Regions from separate parts of the Lactobacillus xylocopicola genome, predicted to be linked through region 2. Evidence: predicted binding sites of a transcription regulator. Region 2 holds the regulator's gene; the other holds the start of a gene.
The links. The regulator NrdR, encoded in region 2, represses ribonucleotide reductase genes. The targets are predictions, from matches to a motif close to ACACNATATATNGTGT.

Region 1: R8389_RS07755 (deoxynucleoside kinase) is a predicted target of NrdR. The motif match lies at 3,069-3,084, and genes of this name have one in related genera.

The regions. Positions count from the first base shown of each region.
Region 1 is NZ_AP026803.1:1,606,269-1,613,876, forward strand. It holds gene R8389_RS07730 (ABC transporter ATP-binding protein/permease) at 1-568, shown strand, start outside; gene R8389_RS07735 (glucosamine-6-phosphate deaminase) at 739-1,455, shown strand; gene amaP (alkaline shock response membrane anchor protein AmaP) at 1,648-2,172, shown strand; gene R8389_RS07745 (DUF2273 domain-containing protein) at 2,185-2,361, shown strand; gene R8389_RS07750 (Asp23/Gls24 family envelope stress response protein) at 2,383-2,883, shown strand; gene R8389_RS07755 (deoxynucleoside kinase) at 3,126-3,776, shown strand; gene R8389_RS07760 (deoxynucleoside kinase) at 3,789-4,475, shown strand; gene R8389_RS07765 (Cof-type HAD-IIB family hydrolase) at 4,554-5,345, opposite strand; gene R8389_RS07770 (NCS2 family permease) at 5,569-6,876, shown strand; gene R8389_RS07775 (DASS family sodium-coupled anion symporter) at 6,980-7,608, shown strand, end outside.
Region 2 is NZ_AP026803.1:1,051,124-1,058,731, forward strand. It holds gene R8389_RS05240 (transporter substrate-binding domain-containing protein) at 1-140, opposite strand, end outside; gene thrS (threonine--tRNA ligase) at 284-2,215, opposite strand; gene dnaI (primosomal protein DnaI) at 2,507-3,406, opposite strand; gene R8389_RS05255 (DnaD domain protein) at 3,416-4,768, opposite strand; gene nrdR (transcriptional regulator NrdR) at 4,771-5,238, opposite strand; gene coaE (dephospho-CoA kinase) at 5,240-5,842, opposite strand; gene mutM (bifunctional DNA-formamidopyrimidine glycosylase/DNA-(apurinic or apyrimidinic site) lyase) at 5,839-6,669, opposite strand; gene polA (DNA polymerase I) at 6,683-7,608, opposite strand, start outside.

The DNA.
Region 1 (7,608 bases), 560 kb from region 2:
CAATCTTCCCACCGGCATTATGATTTATCCCAATAATTTCGAATCTAAGGACAAGGTTTTGGCCTACTTAAGAAAGTGGAACAAAGGCAAAAATAAAAGTGATCGCATTCTTTATACAGATATGTCTGATTCACTTACATCCTTAATCGGTAAGCTACTAGGTGGAGTTACCGCAGTGTTAATTGCTTTTGCTGCCGTCTCGTTAATCACTTCCATGATTATGATTGGTATTTTAACTTATACTTCTGTTATCGAACGAACAAAAGAAATTGGCATCCTAAAGGCGATGGGTGCACGTAAAAAGGATATTATCCGGGTCTTTGATGCTGAAACCTTTATCATAGGTATATTCTCAGGTGTTTTGGGTGTGACCTTAGCTTGTTTGCTGATTTTCCCAATTAATAGTCTATTATATTCCATTACTGATCTATCTAACATTGGTCAGTTAAACCCAATTCACGCACTAATCCTAATCTTGATTTCCACTATTCTAACCATGGTTGGTGGTCACATTCCTGCAAGAATGGCCGCTAAAAAAGATGCCGCGACCGCTCTACGAAGTGAATAAAATATTATCATTAATTAAAACTCCTAATAATGTTACATGTGAAACAATGTTAGGAGTTTTTGCTTGCCCAAGCTTTACGCTATTTACCCGCAAATCTTTCTAATTCAACTTATTGACAAATTGGCATATACCAATTTATAATGAGCTTAATTAAATATGGAGGCAAAACTATGAAAATTATTATCAAAGACACCAAAGCTAACGCTAGTACAGCAGCTTTTAAGCTTTTTAGTAAAGGTATCAAGCAGGGCGCTAAGGTCCTCGGCCTAGCTACCGGTTCTACTCCAGTAGATCTATATCGCGAATGGGTAGCAAGTGATTTAGATACTAGTGAGTTAACTAGTATTAATCTAGACGAATATGTCGGCCTAAGTCCAGACAACGATCAAAGTTACCATTATTTTATGCAGAAGCACCTATTTGAACAGAAGCCATTTAAGCAGTCATACGTTCCTGATGGTCTGAAGGCAGCGGCTGACCCGGAAGGTGTATCTGCTGAATACAACCAGATTATCAAAGATCACCCAATTGATATTCAGCTCCTAGGTCTTGGTCAAAACGGACACATCGCTTTTAACGAACCAGGAACTTCCTTTGATTCAATTACCCACGAAGTTAAGTTGACCGAAAACACCATTAAGGCCAACTCACGCTTCTTCAGCACTATTGACGAAGTACCAAAAACGGCTATTTGTATGGGTATTGCCAATATTATGGCAGCAAAAGAAGTTATTATTATGGCCTTTGGTGAGAGCAAGGCTGATGCAGTTAAAAAGATGATTGAGGGTCCGGTAACCGAAGCTGTGCCAGCCTCAATTCTGCAAAAACATGCAAATGTAACGGTAATAATCGATGAAGCAGCCGCAAGTAAACTGACTAACCGGTAAAACACTAGTACCGGCTAACTTAAAAACAACCATTCATTATTATTGGATGGTTTTTGTTTGCCTTCAATATATTAAGCAAATAATGTATATATAACGGTACCTTTAGTTAGCTTAATCACAAAATCAGTATTAGTATTAGTCTTAAGAAAGGGATGTGATCAGTTGAAGAAAATTAAAAAATGGTTGCTGGTTATGAGTATACTTTTATTGTTGCCTCTACCAGTATATCTTCTGTGGGAAACTAAAGGTTTTTGGCAAATGTATCTAAAAATTCACTTACTCCCGCTAGGCAAAATCGATCCGCTGTTTTCTTGGTATCTAATCGCGCTCAGCGCTATTGTGTTAGTTATCCTAGTGATTAGTCTACTTGTTATCTTAGCTTGGCCAGTTCAAAGGTATTTTAACCTAATTCATAAACGGACTGGACACGTCACAATTACTAGTAAAGCGATTAATGGCTATATCAGCAATTCTTTGGCTGATTTACCCTATCTAAGTAAGGTTAAAGTTGATTCACGCCTTACCAAGCGGCGAATTAAAATTAAGATCAGCGGTTCACTGGGTGCGGGGGAAAATGTTGCAGAGCTGTTAGATAGCTACTTTGATGAACTAGCAAAAAATCTCAAGCTCCTACTTGGAATTGACCAGAAACCCAAGATTATTATTAAGTTTGTAAACTATCGTATTCCAGAAAGACCTCACAAGCGGGTTCAATAAAGGAGGTAGACCATGAAAGCGAAAATAAATCAATACCTCCCAGAAATATGCGGTGCAGCAACTGGTTTGTTAGTGGCGTGGTGTTTTTTGGAAGTGGGCTTTTTCAAAACAATTTTTGTAATTGCCATGGGCGTGCTGGGTGTTTTAGGCGGACACTACCTGCCCTTACTCAAAAATTTAAGAAAATAAACTACGAAAGGAATTTTTAAAATGTTACAAAATAAATCGAATCAAGAAATTAAAGGGAATCTAGCATATGATTCAAAAGTGATTCAAAAAATCATTGGAATTGCTTTATCAAATATCAAAGGGCTTTTGACTATTAACGGCGGTTTCTTTTCCAATCTGGCGGACAAGATTGTCAACAATGATGATATTACATCTGGTATCAACGTTGAAGTTGGCAAACAACAAGTGGCCGTAGATATTGAGATTGTCGCTGAATACGGTGTAGAAATTACCAAATTATATGATCAAATCAAGCAGCAAATCTATGACAAAGTTAAGGAAATGACTGGTTTGGACACGGTTGAAGTCAACGTTACGGTTGTCGATATCAAGAGCAAAGAACAACACGAAAAGGATTCAGTTAGTCTGCAAGACCGGATCTCTGATGTGACTGAGGATGCTAAAGAAAAAATCACTGATCAAAAAGAACAGATTGACAACAAAAAAGATTCCCCAGCAAAGACAGAAAAAAGAGTTAAGTAACCCGCTTCCCCATTTTTGAAGCCAAGAGAGCAATACCATTGCATGTGTTGCTCTCTTTGGTTTCACGTGTAACAAAACTACATCCGGTAAATAATCTGAACCACATTTTGTGAATTTTTCGCCCTGCAATATACAAAATCGCTTGACATTTGACTCACTATTTTAATTAAATTTTTGCTTGTTTACCACAATATCTCGTATTAAACTAAATAAAGATCTATATATTGTATTTAAGAAAGAGCGTGATGACAGTTATTGTTTTAAGTGGGCCAATTGGAGCCGGTAAATCCAGTTTAACCAGTATTCTAGCTGAACACTTGGGGAGTCAAGCCTTTTACGAGGGAGTTGATAATAATCCTGTACTGCCTTTGTATTATCAAGACATGAAACGCTATACGTTTTTGCTTAACATCTACCTTCTTAACCACCGCTTAGCGCAGATTAATCAGGCAATCAAAGAAAAAAATAGTGTTTCCGACCGTTCTATTTATGAAGACGCACTCTTTTTTCAAATGAACGCTGAAAATGGCGTCGCCGACCCAACGGAATTTCAAATTTACGACAGCTTGCTAAAGAACATGATGGAAGATACACCGGGTAACCCAAGCAAAAAGCCTGACTTGTTGATTTATATCCATGTATCACTTGATACCATGTTAGAGCGCATAGAACGACGGGGCCGCTCCTTTGAACAGCTCAGTACCGATCCGAGTTTAAAAGACTACTACGCCCGCTTACTTCGTTACTATGAACCGTGGTACCAAAACTATGATGCATCACCAAAGCTGGAGATCGACGGTGATAAGTTCGACTTTATTGTCGATGAAGCTGCTAAAAGAGAAGTAATCAGACAAATTGATCATAAATTACGCGTAAGTGATAATTTAGAATAAAGAAGGATCGTGATGACAGTTATTGTTTTAAGCGGGCCAATTGGAGCCGGTAAATCTAGTTTAACCAAAATTTTAGCTAAGTATTTAGGAACTAAGCCTTTTTATGAAAGTGTTGATAATAATCCCGTATTGCCACTTTTTTATGCGGATCCCCAAAAATATGCATTTTTACTTCAGGTGTTCTTTTTAAATACACGTTTTCGTAGCATTAAGGATGCTTTGACAGACGACAACAACGTCCTTGACCGTTCAATCTACGAGGACGCCCTCTTCTTCCAAATGAATGCCGATATCGGTCGAGCAACTACGGAAGAAGTAGACACGTATTATGAGCTTTTAAACAATATGATGGGACAGCTTGAGCACATGCCTAAGAAAAACCCCGACCTCTTAGTTCATATTAATGTTTCTTACGACACCATGATCAAACGCATTCAAAAGCGCGGGCGACCATATGAACAATTAAGTTATGACGCTACCCTGGAAGATTACTACAAACGTCTGCTGCGTTATTACGAACCTTGGTATGAAAAGTATGACTATTCACCTAAAATGGAAATCAATGGTGATGAACTCGACTTTGTGTCCAATGATCACGACTTGCAGCTTGTTTTAGACCAAATAGTTGCCAAATTAAAAGACCTGGGTAAGCTCCCTACTTCTTGGGACAAACCAACGAATATCAAAATTTCACAATAACAAGTTTCACTTGCTTGGTTAACCTAAAACCGCTGTGGCAGTATTAACTGCCACAGCGGTTTTTTCTGTTCAACTATTCTAGTCCACAGCATCCAAAACAGCTGCAATCCCGTCATGATTATTATCCAATGTGATATTGGCAAACTCTCGCTTCAACTCAGCAGGTGCATTACCCATCAAGTACGGATGACCTACAGCCTTGAGCATGGCCGCGTCATTATAGTTATCACCAAAGGCCCAACAATCGTCCATCCTGACTTTTAACTCTTCTGCTAGTATCCTAACCCCTGCACCCTTATTTACTTTCTTAACCATTATTTCTAGCAAAGTAGGCGCTGATTTAACCAAGAACAAATCCGGATGCAACTTTGCTAAATTCTGCTTTGCTACATCTAACGCGGCAGCTTGACCCATCAGCAAGATTTTGTGCACGCCCGGCAATTGCTCTACTTCAGCTACCGAACTAGGACTTGCCTTAAGTTGAACAATTTCTTCTTTTAATACCCGGTCAATATTATTTCCTGGGTAATAGAACCAGTTAGCACCGCTATATACATTCCAGACAATTTCCTTTTCTTCTTGTTCAAGATACGCACAAATTGATGCTGCCTGGCTTGAAGCAATAGACTTCGAATAAAGCGGCTGACCTAGCTCGTCTAAAACCAACGCACCATTATATGCAACCATGGGGCATGACTGCATGATTTGACCAACAACGGTCATGATTGCTTGGGGCATGCGCGCAGATACTGGGACAAAGATATTTCCAGTAACAACCTGTTTACGAATAGCATCACGCGTCCTTGGCGTTACTGTTAATGCTGAATTAATTAACGTACCATCAATGTCTGAAAAAAGCAGTTTAACCATTTAAACTTCTATTAAGCTGAAAGCGATTAAAAATTTACTTTATTCTACGGGTTACTTGACTATTTAGTCAACGACTATTCTTCGTACCAATGCCCATAAGGCGCATTTATTTTTTATTATTCCACTATATAATTCGTGTTTACAATTATTATGTCACGTGATAAACTTTAATAGTTGTTATATATATAAAAAACACGAACATTTAGATTGTGGGAGAAGTTAAATGAATTTTCTTAAGAGTTACTTTCAACTCGATAAGTACAATACTAGTATCAAAGTAGAATTTCTTGCAGGGCTAACCACCTTCATCAGTATGTCATACATCCTCTTTGTCAATCCTAGCGTCTTAAGCGCTAGTGGTATGAATAAGGGGGCAGTTTTTACCGCAACCGCATTAGCCAGTGCTTTGGGCACAGTCTTAATGGGAATTGTGGCTAATTATCCAATTGGTGAGGCACCGGCCTTAGGTATTAATGCCTTTTTTGCCTATACGGTTTGCGTGGGTATGAAAGTTTCATGGGAAACAGCACTGGCTGCAGTCTTTGTTGCTTCCATCATCTTTATCCTGATTACCATGTTCAAGCTGCGGGAAAAAATTATTAACGCCATTCCAGCTGATCTAAAGTTTGCCATTTCTTCTGGGATTGGATTATTCATTGCCTTTCTCGGCCTGCAAAATGGCGGTCTCATTGTTGGTAACAAGTCAACTTTAGTTGGCTTGGGTTCTTTGCACGACCCTGCCGTTTGGATTACCATTTTCGGTTTACTGGCTACCGTCATCTTAATGATTATGAAGGTCCCTGGAGCGATTTTTATCGGCATGGTCTTAGCTGCCATCTTTGGTATTGTAACTGGTCAGATTGAGCTACCAAGTAAAATAGTGGCCTTTGCACCAAGTATTGCACCCACTTTTGGCCAAGCCATTTTTCACGTTAAGGACATCAACTCTTTGCAAATGTGGGTAGTTGTGCTTACCTTCTTGCTCGTTACTTTCTTTGATACCGCCGGTACTTTAATCGGGTTAGCACAACAGGCTGGTTTTATGAAGGACAACAAGATGCCTCGCGTTGGCAAGGCTCTGGCCTCTGATTCCACTGCAATGATGGTCGGATCTGTCCTTGGCACTTCACCGGTTGGTGCGTTTGTTGAATCCAGTGCTGGCATCGCAGTCGGCGGACGCACTGGCTTAACTGCTGTCTTCGTTGCTATCTTCTTCTTGATTTCTATGATTTTCAGTCCTCTTTTGGGTTTATTTACGACCCACGTTACAGCACCAGCTTTGATTATCGTTGGTGTTTTGATGGCGCAGAACACTGCCCATATTCACTGGGATAAAATGGAAATTGCTGTACCGGCTTTTCTGATTTTGATTGGCATGCCATTAACCTATTCCATTTCAGATGGCCTTGCCCTTGGATTGATTACCTACCCAATTTGTATGGTGGCGGCTAAACGCAGCAAAGAAATCACGCCAATGATGTGGATCTTATTCTTCGTTTTCATTATTTTCTTATGGGTACTGAATTTTTAACTATTCTCTATAAAAAGAAGATACCGTTATGATAAAATAAATAATATAGCACGATAAAAAATATCTTGTTATATTATTTTTTATTTTTAAAAAGAGGATTGGCATGAAAACACTTGAGAAAATAAACTACCAAAAGTTTATCCTACCACTGGTATTTGGATTACTTTTTTGGTTTACAACACCCATTCGACCGGCTGGGGTCACGGTTCAAGCCTGGCAAATGCTAGCAATTTTTATTGCAACTATTGTCGGCTGTATCACCCTGCCGATTCCAATTAGTGGCGTCACTCTTATCGGATTTACATTAACAATCTGCCTGGGGTTAGCGCCGCTTGCGGATAAAGTTGTTAACGGCCAACTAGTAGCCAAAGGAGCCATTAATGCCTTTGCTAATTCATCTGCCTGGCTGATTGTAATGGCCTTTATGATTTCACGAGGAATCGTTAAAACCGGCTTGGGACAAAGAATTGCGCTTTTCTTTGTTAAATGGTTTGGGCACAAATCTTTGGGACTGGGTTATGCAATTGGTGCAATCGACCTACTAGTCTCACCAGCAACACCATCGAATGCCGCTCGAGCCGGTGGGGTGGTTTATCCACTTATCAAATCGTTGGCTGAAACATTCGGCTCTAAACCAAATGACCCTTCACGAAAAAAAATGGGCGCCTATTTGATTTTTACTGAATTTCAGATAAATATTATTACGTCTTCGCTCTTTATGACAGCTTGTGC
Region 2 (7,608 bases):
TTATCACATTCAATCGCCCAAGTGATTGTTTTAGCTGCTTGAACGTTCTTTAATGTCGCCTGGTCTGCTTCTTTTTTTCCACAAGCAGTTAGCAAAATACTACAAAATATGATGATAGTTGGCCAAATCTTACTTTTCATGCTGCTTTCCTCGCTTAACCAAGTTATTAGTTGAATTCTATATCTACTTGGTCTTTATTACTCTCTTAGTCACCAGTCATCTAAACCTAGACTAATGGGCCGGATAAAGGCTTGAAAGAATATGTACTGTCAGTATTAACTCACTAATGTTTCCTTGAATATGCTTGAACGTCTTGAGCAATTTCTTGACTAAACTCGGTCAAACTCTTAGCCACTTCTTCCTCTGTGCCATAGCGGCGAACGTTGACTGAATTAGTCTTCATTTCCTTATCTCCCAGAACAAGCGTATATGGGATCTTTTGGGTTTGTGTCTCCCGAATCTTGTAGCCTAATTTTTCATTGCGCAGATCTGTCTCTGCCCGAAAGCCCTGCTTATTGAGTTCATCACGAACTTGTTTAGCATAATCAGAGTGAGCGTCCAAATTAACCGGAATAACTTCTACCTGAATCGGAGCCAACCAAGTTGGAAAGGCACCCTTGTAAATTTCCATCAAATAGGCAATGAACCGTTCCATTGTTCCAACAATACCGCGGTGAATCATCACCGGACGATGATCCTCGCCATCTTGTCCAACATATGATAGATCAAACTGTTCCGGCAACATAAAGTCTAACTGGATTGTTGACATTGTCTCATCTGCTCCCAGAGCAGTCTTAGTTTGAATATCGAGCTTAGGACCATAAAAGGCAGCTTCACCTTCAGCTTCAACATAATCGAGTCCCATATCATCCATAGCCTTCTTTAGCATTGACTGGCTGCGCTCCCACATCTCATCGTTGGCAAAGTACTTCTCAGTGTTCTTAGGATCACGATATGAAAGTCTAAAGTAGTAATCAGTAATATCAAAGTCTTCATAGACATCGGTAATTAACTTCAGCGTCTTGGCAAATTCCTTCTGTACTTGTTCCAAAGTAACAAAGGTGTGGCCATCGTTTAAGGTCATTTCGCGGACCCGCTGCAGCCCTGACAAGGCCCCAGACTTTTCATAGCGGTGCATCATGCCTAATTCAGCAATCCGAATCGGCAACTCACGATAGGAGCGGATGTGATGCTTGTAAATTTGAATATGGGACGGACAATTCATCGGTCGTAACTCTAACATTTCACCGTCACCCATATCCATCGGTGGAAACATGTCATCGCGGTAGTGCGCCCAGTGACCGGAAGTCTTGTAGGCATCCAGGTTCATTAGCACTGGCGTATTAACGTGTTGGTAACCAGCAGCCACTTCCTTATCAATAATGTAGCGCTCAACCACCCGGCGAATAGTTGCACCCTTAGGTAGCCAGTATGGTAAGCCTGCGCCCACTTTCGGGTCAACAAAGAAGAGGTCCAAATCGCGGCCAATCGTCCGGTGGTCGCGCTCCTTAATTTCAGCTCGGCGCTTGAGATCTTCATCCAAGTCTGCCTTTTTGAAAAAGGCAGTACCGGTAATGCGCTGCAGCATTGGATTAGACGACTGCCCTTGCCAGTATGCACCAGCCACCGACAGCAACTTAAATTGTTTGATTTTACCAGTATTAGGCAATAGGGCTTTAAAGCCAAAATCAACAAAGTCGCCTAACCGATATGCTTGCACTTCATCGGCTTCCTGGTCTAACAAGTCCAGCTTAAAAGGATCATCTTTGAAAAGTTCTGCTAGCTCTGCTTTTGGCATTAGTACGGCTTCAATCCGGTCGCCAGCCTTAATCGCTTTTTGAACCGCCTTTTCCAGTTCAGGTAACTCGCTAATCTTGATCTGATTTTTCTTATCAGTATCAACAAAAAAGCCCTCTTCATCTGCTGCATGTTCTCCCAAACGCATTTGCGGATATGCTTGCTTGGCCACCGCTTCTAACACGAATGCGACAGTTGCCCGCAAGACTGCAAGCCCGGCCTCATCTCGATCAGTAATAATTGCCACCTGGGCAGCATGCGTAATCTCAAAGTCAACTGGCCGCAATTTGCCGTCAACGGTGCCGGCAAGTGCCGCCTTACCTAAAGAAGTTGAAATGCTACGTGCTACTTCACCGATGGTGACTGCCTGGTCATAGTTCTTTTGGGCGCCATCTGGCAAAATAATTGAAAAACCCATAATTACCTCCAAAATAATCAAAAAAGCGTCCCAGTGCAATCTGCACTGGGACGCTATTAACGTGGTTCCACCCATAATTAGGTTAAACATGTAACCTATCTCATTACGAATTGATAGCGGAATTCACCCTTTTAATAACCATTACTAGTGAAATGAGTGGGGTGCGGACTCTTTTGAAAAACTTCCAGAAGCTGTCTCTCTCTCTGAGTTGAGCCGCATCATGTTCATTCATTGAATATCATTATACATAAAGAAATTACGAATGCAAATTATTTTTTAGGTTATTTTAATTTACCTTCGCCGGTTCTGACCCGAAACTGTCACTTCAGTTGCCAGTGTTCGCACCCGCTCTAACAGCCGCGCCGCCTTGACCGGATCAAGGGCATTCTTAGTTTCCTTGAAGTGTTCTTCCAAGTCGTCCATTGCCATATTTGCTGAAAAAAAGGTCGGAAGAACATTGTCCATGCGGCTCTGCAAAATAACTGCGAGTACCTCATCCCGAGACCACTGGCTAAGCGTTTCGGCACCAATATCATCTAAAATCAACACATCACAGTTAGAAATACGCTGAAGCTCATCTGGCAAAGAATTATCACCAAAGTGACTGGACAGCGTGGCGATAAAGGTTGGGACATGCAAGAACACCACCTTTTTGTTCCAAGCCGCCAGCTGGTTAGCTAGGCCAGCCAGCATGTAGGTTTTGCCGATGCCAAAATTACCATAAAGGTACAGACCCTTTTGGTGAACATTTTCCTGGTATTTGGCTAAAAATTGTCGAATTTCTGCTAATGCGTCCGTCCGCCCTTTTGTCACTTCCAGTTCGCTCAGGCTAACTTCATGTAAAGACTGCGGTAAGTTAATCAAGCTGACATTTTTCCTGGCCTTGAGCTCGGAATCATGAGCAATCTTACTAGCTTTCGGAGCATATTGTAAATCGATTGCATTACTATTCAAAATCAGCTGGGGCTGGTAGTCCCTGGTCACCGGATCCTGCTTATGCTGCTGCATGCAAAATTCATAGAGGTTGGACAAACTTTTTTCAATCATATCTGGGGTAATCTGGTCCGCATGGGCTTTAAGAAACGCTCGCACTTTAGGCTCTGCCAGAACCTGTTCCCGGATCGCTGCCGGATTTTCTTTTTGGGCTAAACTCGCAATATTTTTATCCATAAAGTCACCAATCGATTGCATCATATTCACCTAACTTAACCCGGTTTCGTCTTCAAGATTTTTGAAAAAGTTTTTCAAATCATCCGCCGAAACATCTGTCCTTTCCTTTGCCTGATGCTTGCTCCAATCAGTTCCTTTTTCAACCCGCTTCTGGGGCGCATAAAGACGCTGGTATTGTCCCTTATTCTGCTCTCTTTGGGCCAGATATTCAAGGGCTTGACGACCATCTTTGACCCCGTGCTGCAGCCAGTCATGCAAAATCTTATTGGCTAATCGATAAGAAATATTGGAACCACTCTTCAGGCAAGCATAAGTTAAGATGTTGAGCAGCTCCGCCGGAATACCCTTTTCATTATATAAACTATCAATTACCTTATACTCACTAGCATCTACATAGTCATTTTTAGCTGTTTTTAGTTTATACAAAAATTGGGCCGGCGACTTGGTCTGGGCCAACTGCAGAACCTTTTGTGCTTGCGGTTCTAAGCCAGCGCCACTGCTGGCGCGGTTAGCAGTTGTCGGCGTTGCTGCCTTCATTTGTTGGCGCGTGCGATCCGCATGTACGCTGGCTGCTATGGTCTGCTTCACCAAAGTCATATTAAGCTGGTAATCGCCGTGCAAACAAGGCAGCGCCTCATCTACGAATTCCTGCTCCGACAAGCCATAGGTCCGCATTACGCCGCGAATTGCTTCACGGTTGCGATCAATTTCAGGGCCAGCAATTTGATAAATTTCAAACTGCTGCTTCATAAAGTCCCAATCAATGTGGTCATCTTCATTAATTCTAGCTCTAGCATCCTTTTGAGGCTGGTTTTCGCGCGCGGCTTGCTTAACTTCAAGCGAAGGGTCAATTGCTTCTGCTGCCGGTAAGCGAAAAACTTCCATAAACGAGGCCGAAATGTCTTGGGCATTCTGCATACCGTTAACCTGATTTTCATTGCGCTTACTTTCACGAGCAAAGTCGCGACTCAATTTTTGAAAGGCAGTAACGCCCACCTTTTCCTTAAGTAGGCTGGCTAACAACGCGGTCGCAAAAAATTCACTGCTACTTGGCACGCTGGTCAGCTGAAAAAGTAAAACTTCACCCATAATTTCATTATTGGCCAGACGGGTCTGCACTAGCCCCACCGCTTCCAGCTTATGAAGGGCTGCAAAAAGACTCTTACCGTCACAGTCTAGTTGTTCAAACAATTGATAGATGGCCTGGGAGTCCGACAAAATTGCATCAGAACGGTAATCCTCGTTTAAACTTAGGTAAAGAGCTAGTGCCTGGGAGCCCACCAATGGTTGATAAAGCTTGACCAAGGTACGCAATTCTGGCGCGGACACCTCTACCCGGTTAGTAATGAAGAAGGGCTGCTTGGGATTAGGGGTCTTAGACACAGTTAATCCCCCTTCTCGCGCTTAGCCATCATATCTTCCATGGTCTTCATGAAGCTCGACATATCTTTGAACTCACGGTAGATCGAGGCAAAACGAATATAAGCAACATCATCAATATTAGCTAGTTCATCCATCACTAATTGCCCAATCTTCTTGGACGAGATTTCGCTAATGCCTTGTTGCCTTACCTTATTTTCAACGTGGTCAACGAGTTGCTCGAATTGGACGCTAGTAATTGGACGCTTTTGCCCTGCTGCCATCACACCATGGAGAATTTTTTTTCGGCTAAACGGTTCACGTGTTCCGTCATTTTTAATGACCAATAAGGGAGTCGTTTCAACCCGTTCAAAAGTGGTGAAGCGAAAACCACAATTTTCACATTCACGCCGCCGTCTGATTGCCCGATTTTCATCACTGGGACGCGAATCAATTACGCGTGAGGCATTTTGCCGACAATTAGGACATTCCATTTTAGTCCTCCTTCTTTAGTTCACCTAGCAATTTTTTTAGCTTGCTCTCTAATTCTTCTATTGTACCAGTATTAGCAATGACATAGTCAGCCAACTTAGCTTTTTGGGCTAGCGACATTTGACTGTGAATTCTCTCTAGGGCTGCTTGGCGGCTTAGCCGATCCCGCGCCATCAACCGTTCCAACTGCAATTGTGCGGGTAAAGCGATTAGCAAGGTGCGGTCACAGTATTTTTGGCCGCCAGACTCAAACAATAGCGGAGCATCAAAAACCACCAGCGGGACTTTAGCTTGCCTATTTTGCGTAATTTTAGTCTGAATTTCCCGAAAAATCAACGGGTGGGTAATATTATTCAAAACTTCCCGTTGCGCTGGTTTAGCAAACACCAACTGTCCTAGTTTAGCCCGGTTAATACTTTGGTCAGAGTTGACAATTGCTGGGCCAAATTGCTCTACTACCGCAGCATAACCGGCAGCTCCAACATTTAAAAGATCGTGCGCAATTTGGTCGCTATCAATCAGGGGAACCTGGTTTTGGCTAAAAAAACGGTCAGCAGTGCTTTTACCGCTCGCAATCCCGCCCGTTAGGCCCAAGACCAACGTCATTTGTACAACACCTGGCAGTGCGGGCAGTAGGTCGTCCCGCGTCCCGTAACTTTGATCTTCTCGAGGGGGGTACCACAGCGCTGACATGGTTCACCCTGGTGACCATAAACGCGCAGCATTTTCTGAAAACCACCGGTCTGTCCGTTGGCATCAAGATAAGTGTGGACGGTCGTCCCACGTTCCGCAATGGCAAGTGCAATCAGCGCGTTAATGTTGTCATGAAGTTGACCAAGCTTGTACTTAGAAATTTGGTTGGCCATACTCAAGGGATGAATTTTGCTTTCCCATAGGACCTCGTCGACATATATATTGCCTAGCCCCGCCACGACGGATTGGTCCAGCAGGGCATTTTTAATGCTCTTATTTTTGCCGGCCATGCCCTTGACCAGGGCAGCTTTGGTAAAGCCACTTGAATTGGGTTCCACACCTAGTTTACTAATCCCGGTTACGATTTTTTCCGTTCCCGTCTTCACCAACTGCATCCGCCCGAATTTACGCACATCATTATAGCGTAAGCCTGTTCCATCGGTAAAAACAAACTGAACATGATCGTGCTTCCCCTTCGGATCAGAAGCCCTTACTAAGCGATACTTTCCTTCCATGCGCAAGTGCGACACAATTGTTAACTGTCCACTAAGACGAAGCAGTAAGTACTTGGCATAGCGGTCAATCGTCACGATTTTTTTACCGGCAAGCTGACTAGTAAATTCCAGTGGGTCACTGGCAATAATCTTGGGATACCACAGCTTAACTTCTTTGATGGTTTTTCCTTTAATTAACGGCAACAAGGTGCGCCGAACCGTTTCAACCTCCGGCATTTCTGGCATTAGTTATTACTCCTTACTTTGCATCGAACCAATTATGACCATAACCTGAATCCGCTACTAGTGGAACATCGAGCTGCACCGCTGCCTGCATCACTTGCGGTACAATTTCCTTAATTGTAGCCAGCTCTTCTTTAGGTACATCAAAAATCAATTCATCATGCACCTGCACCACCATTTTGCTCTTCAGCTGCAGGTCGTCCAACTTCTTTTGCATGTTGATCATCGCAATTTTGATAATATCAGCAGCTGATCCCTGGATTGGCGAATTAATTGCTGTTCGTTCTGCAAATGAACGCACATTAAAATTCTTGGCATGGATATCTGGCAAGTACCGGCGCCGGTGCATAATTGTTTCGGCATAGCCCTTTTCTCGCGCTACTTGAACCGCCTTATCCATGTATTCCTTGATTTGCGGATATTGGGCGAAATAATTATCAATAAACTCTTTGGCTTGCTGCCGACTGATATTAAGATTTTTGGACAAGCCGTAATCCGAAATGCCATAGACAATCCCAAAGTTAACTGCCTTAGCACGTCGCCGCATCAATGGCGTAACCTCGTCCGGTGACTTTAAGCCGAAAATCTTCATGGCCGTATGAGCATGAATATCATAGCCGGTTCTAAAGGCCTCTTGCATCTGCTCATCCCCTGAAACCTGGGCCAAAACCCGCAATTCAATCTGAGAATAGTCGCAGGAAAAGATATAGCCATCAGCCTGACTTGGTACAAAGGCCTTTCTAATTTGCTTACCCTCTTCAGTTCTGGTTGGAATGTTCTGCAAGTTAGGATCAACTGACGATAAGCGGCCAGTTGCAGTCAAAGTTTGCAGGTAGCGGGTATGCACCCGTCCATCTGGTTGAATGACGTCTAAGAGGCCATTGACATAAGTTGACTGAATCTTAGCGATTTGCCGGTAAGTCAAGATTTGGGCAATAATCG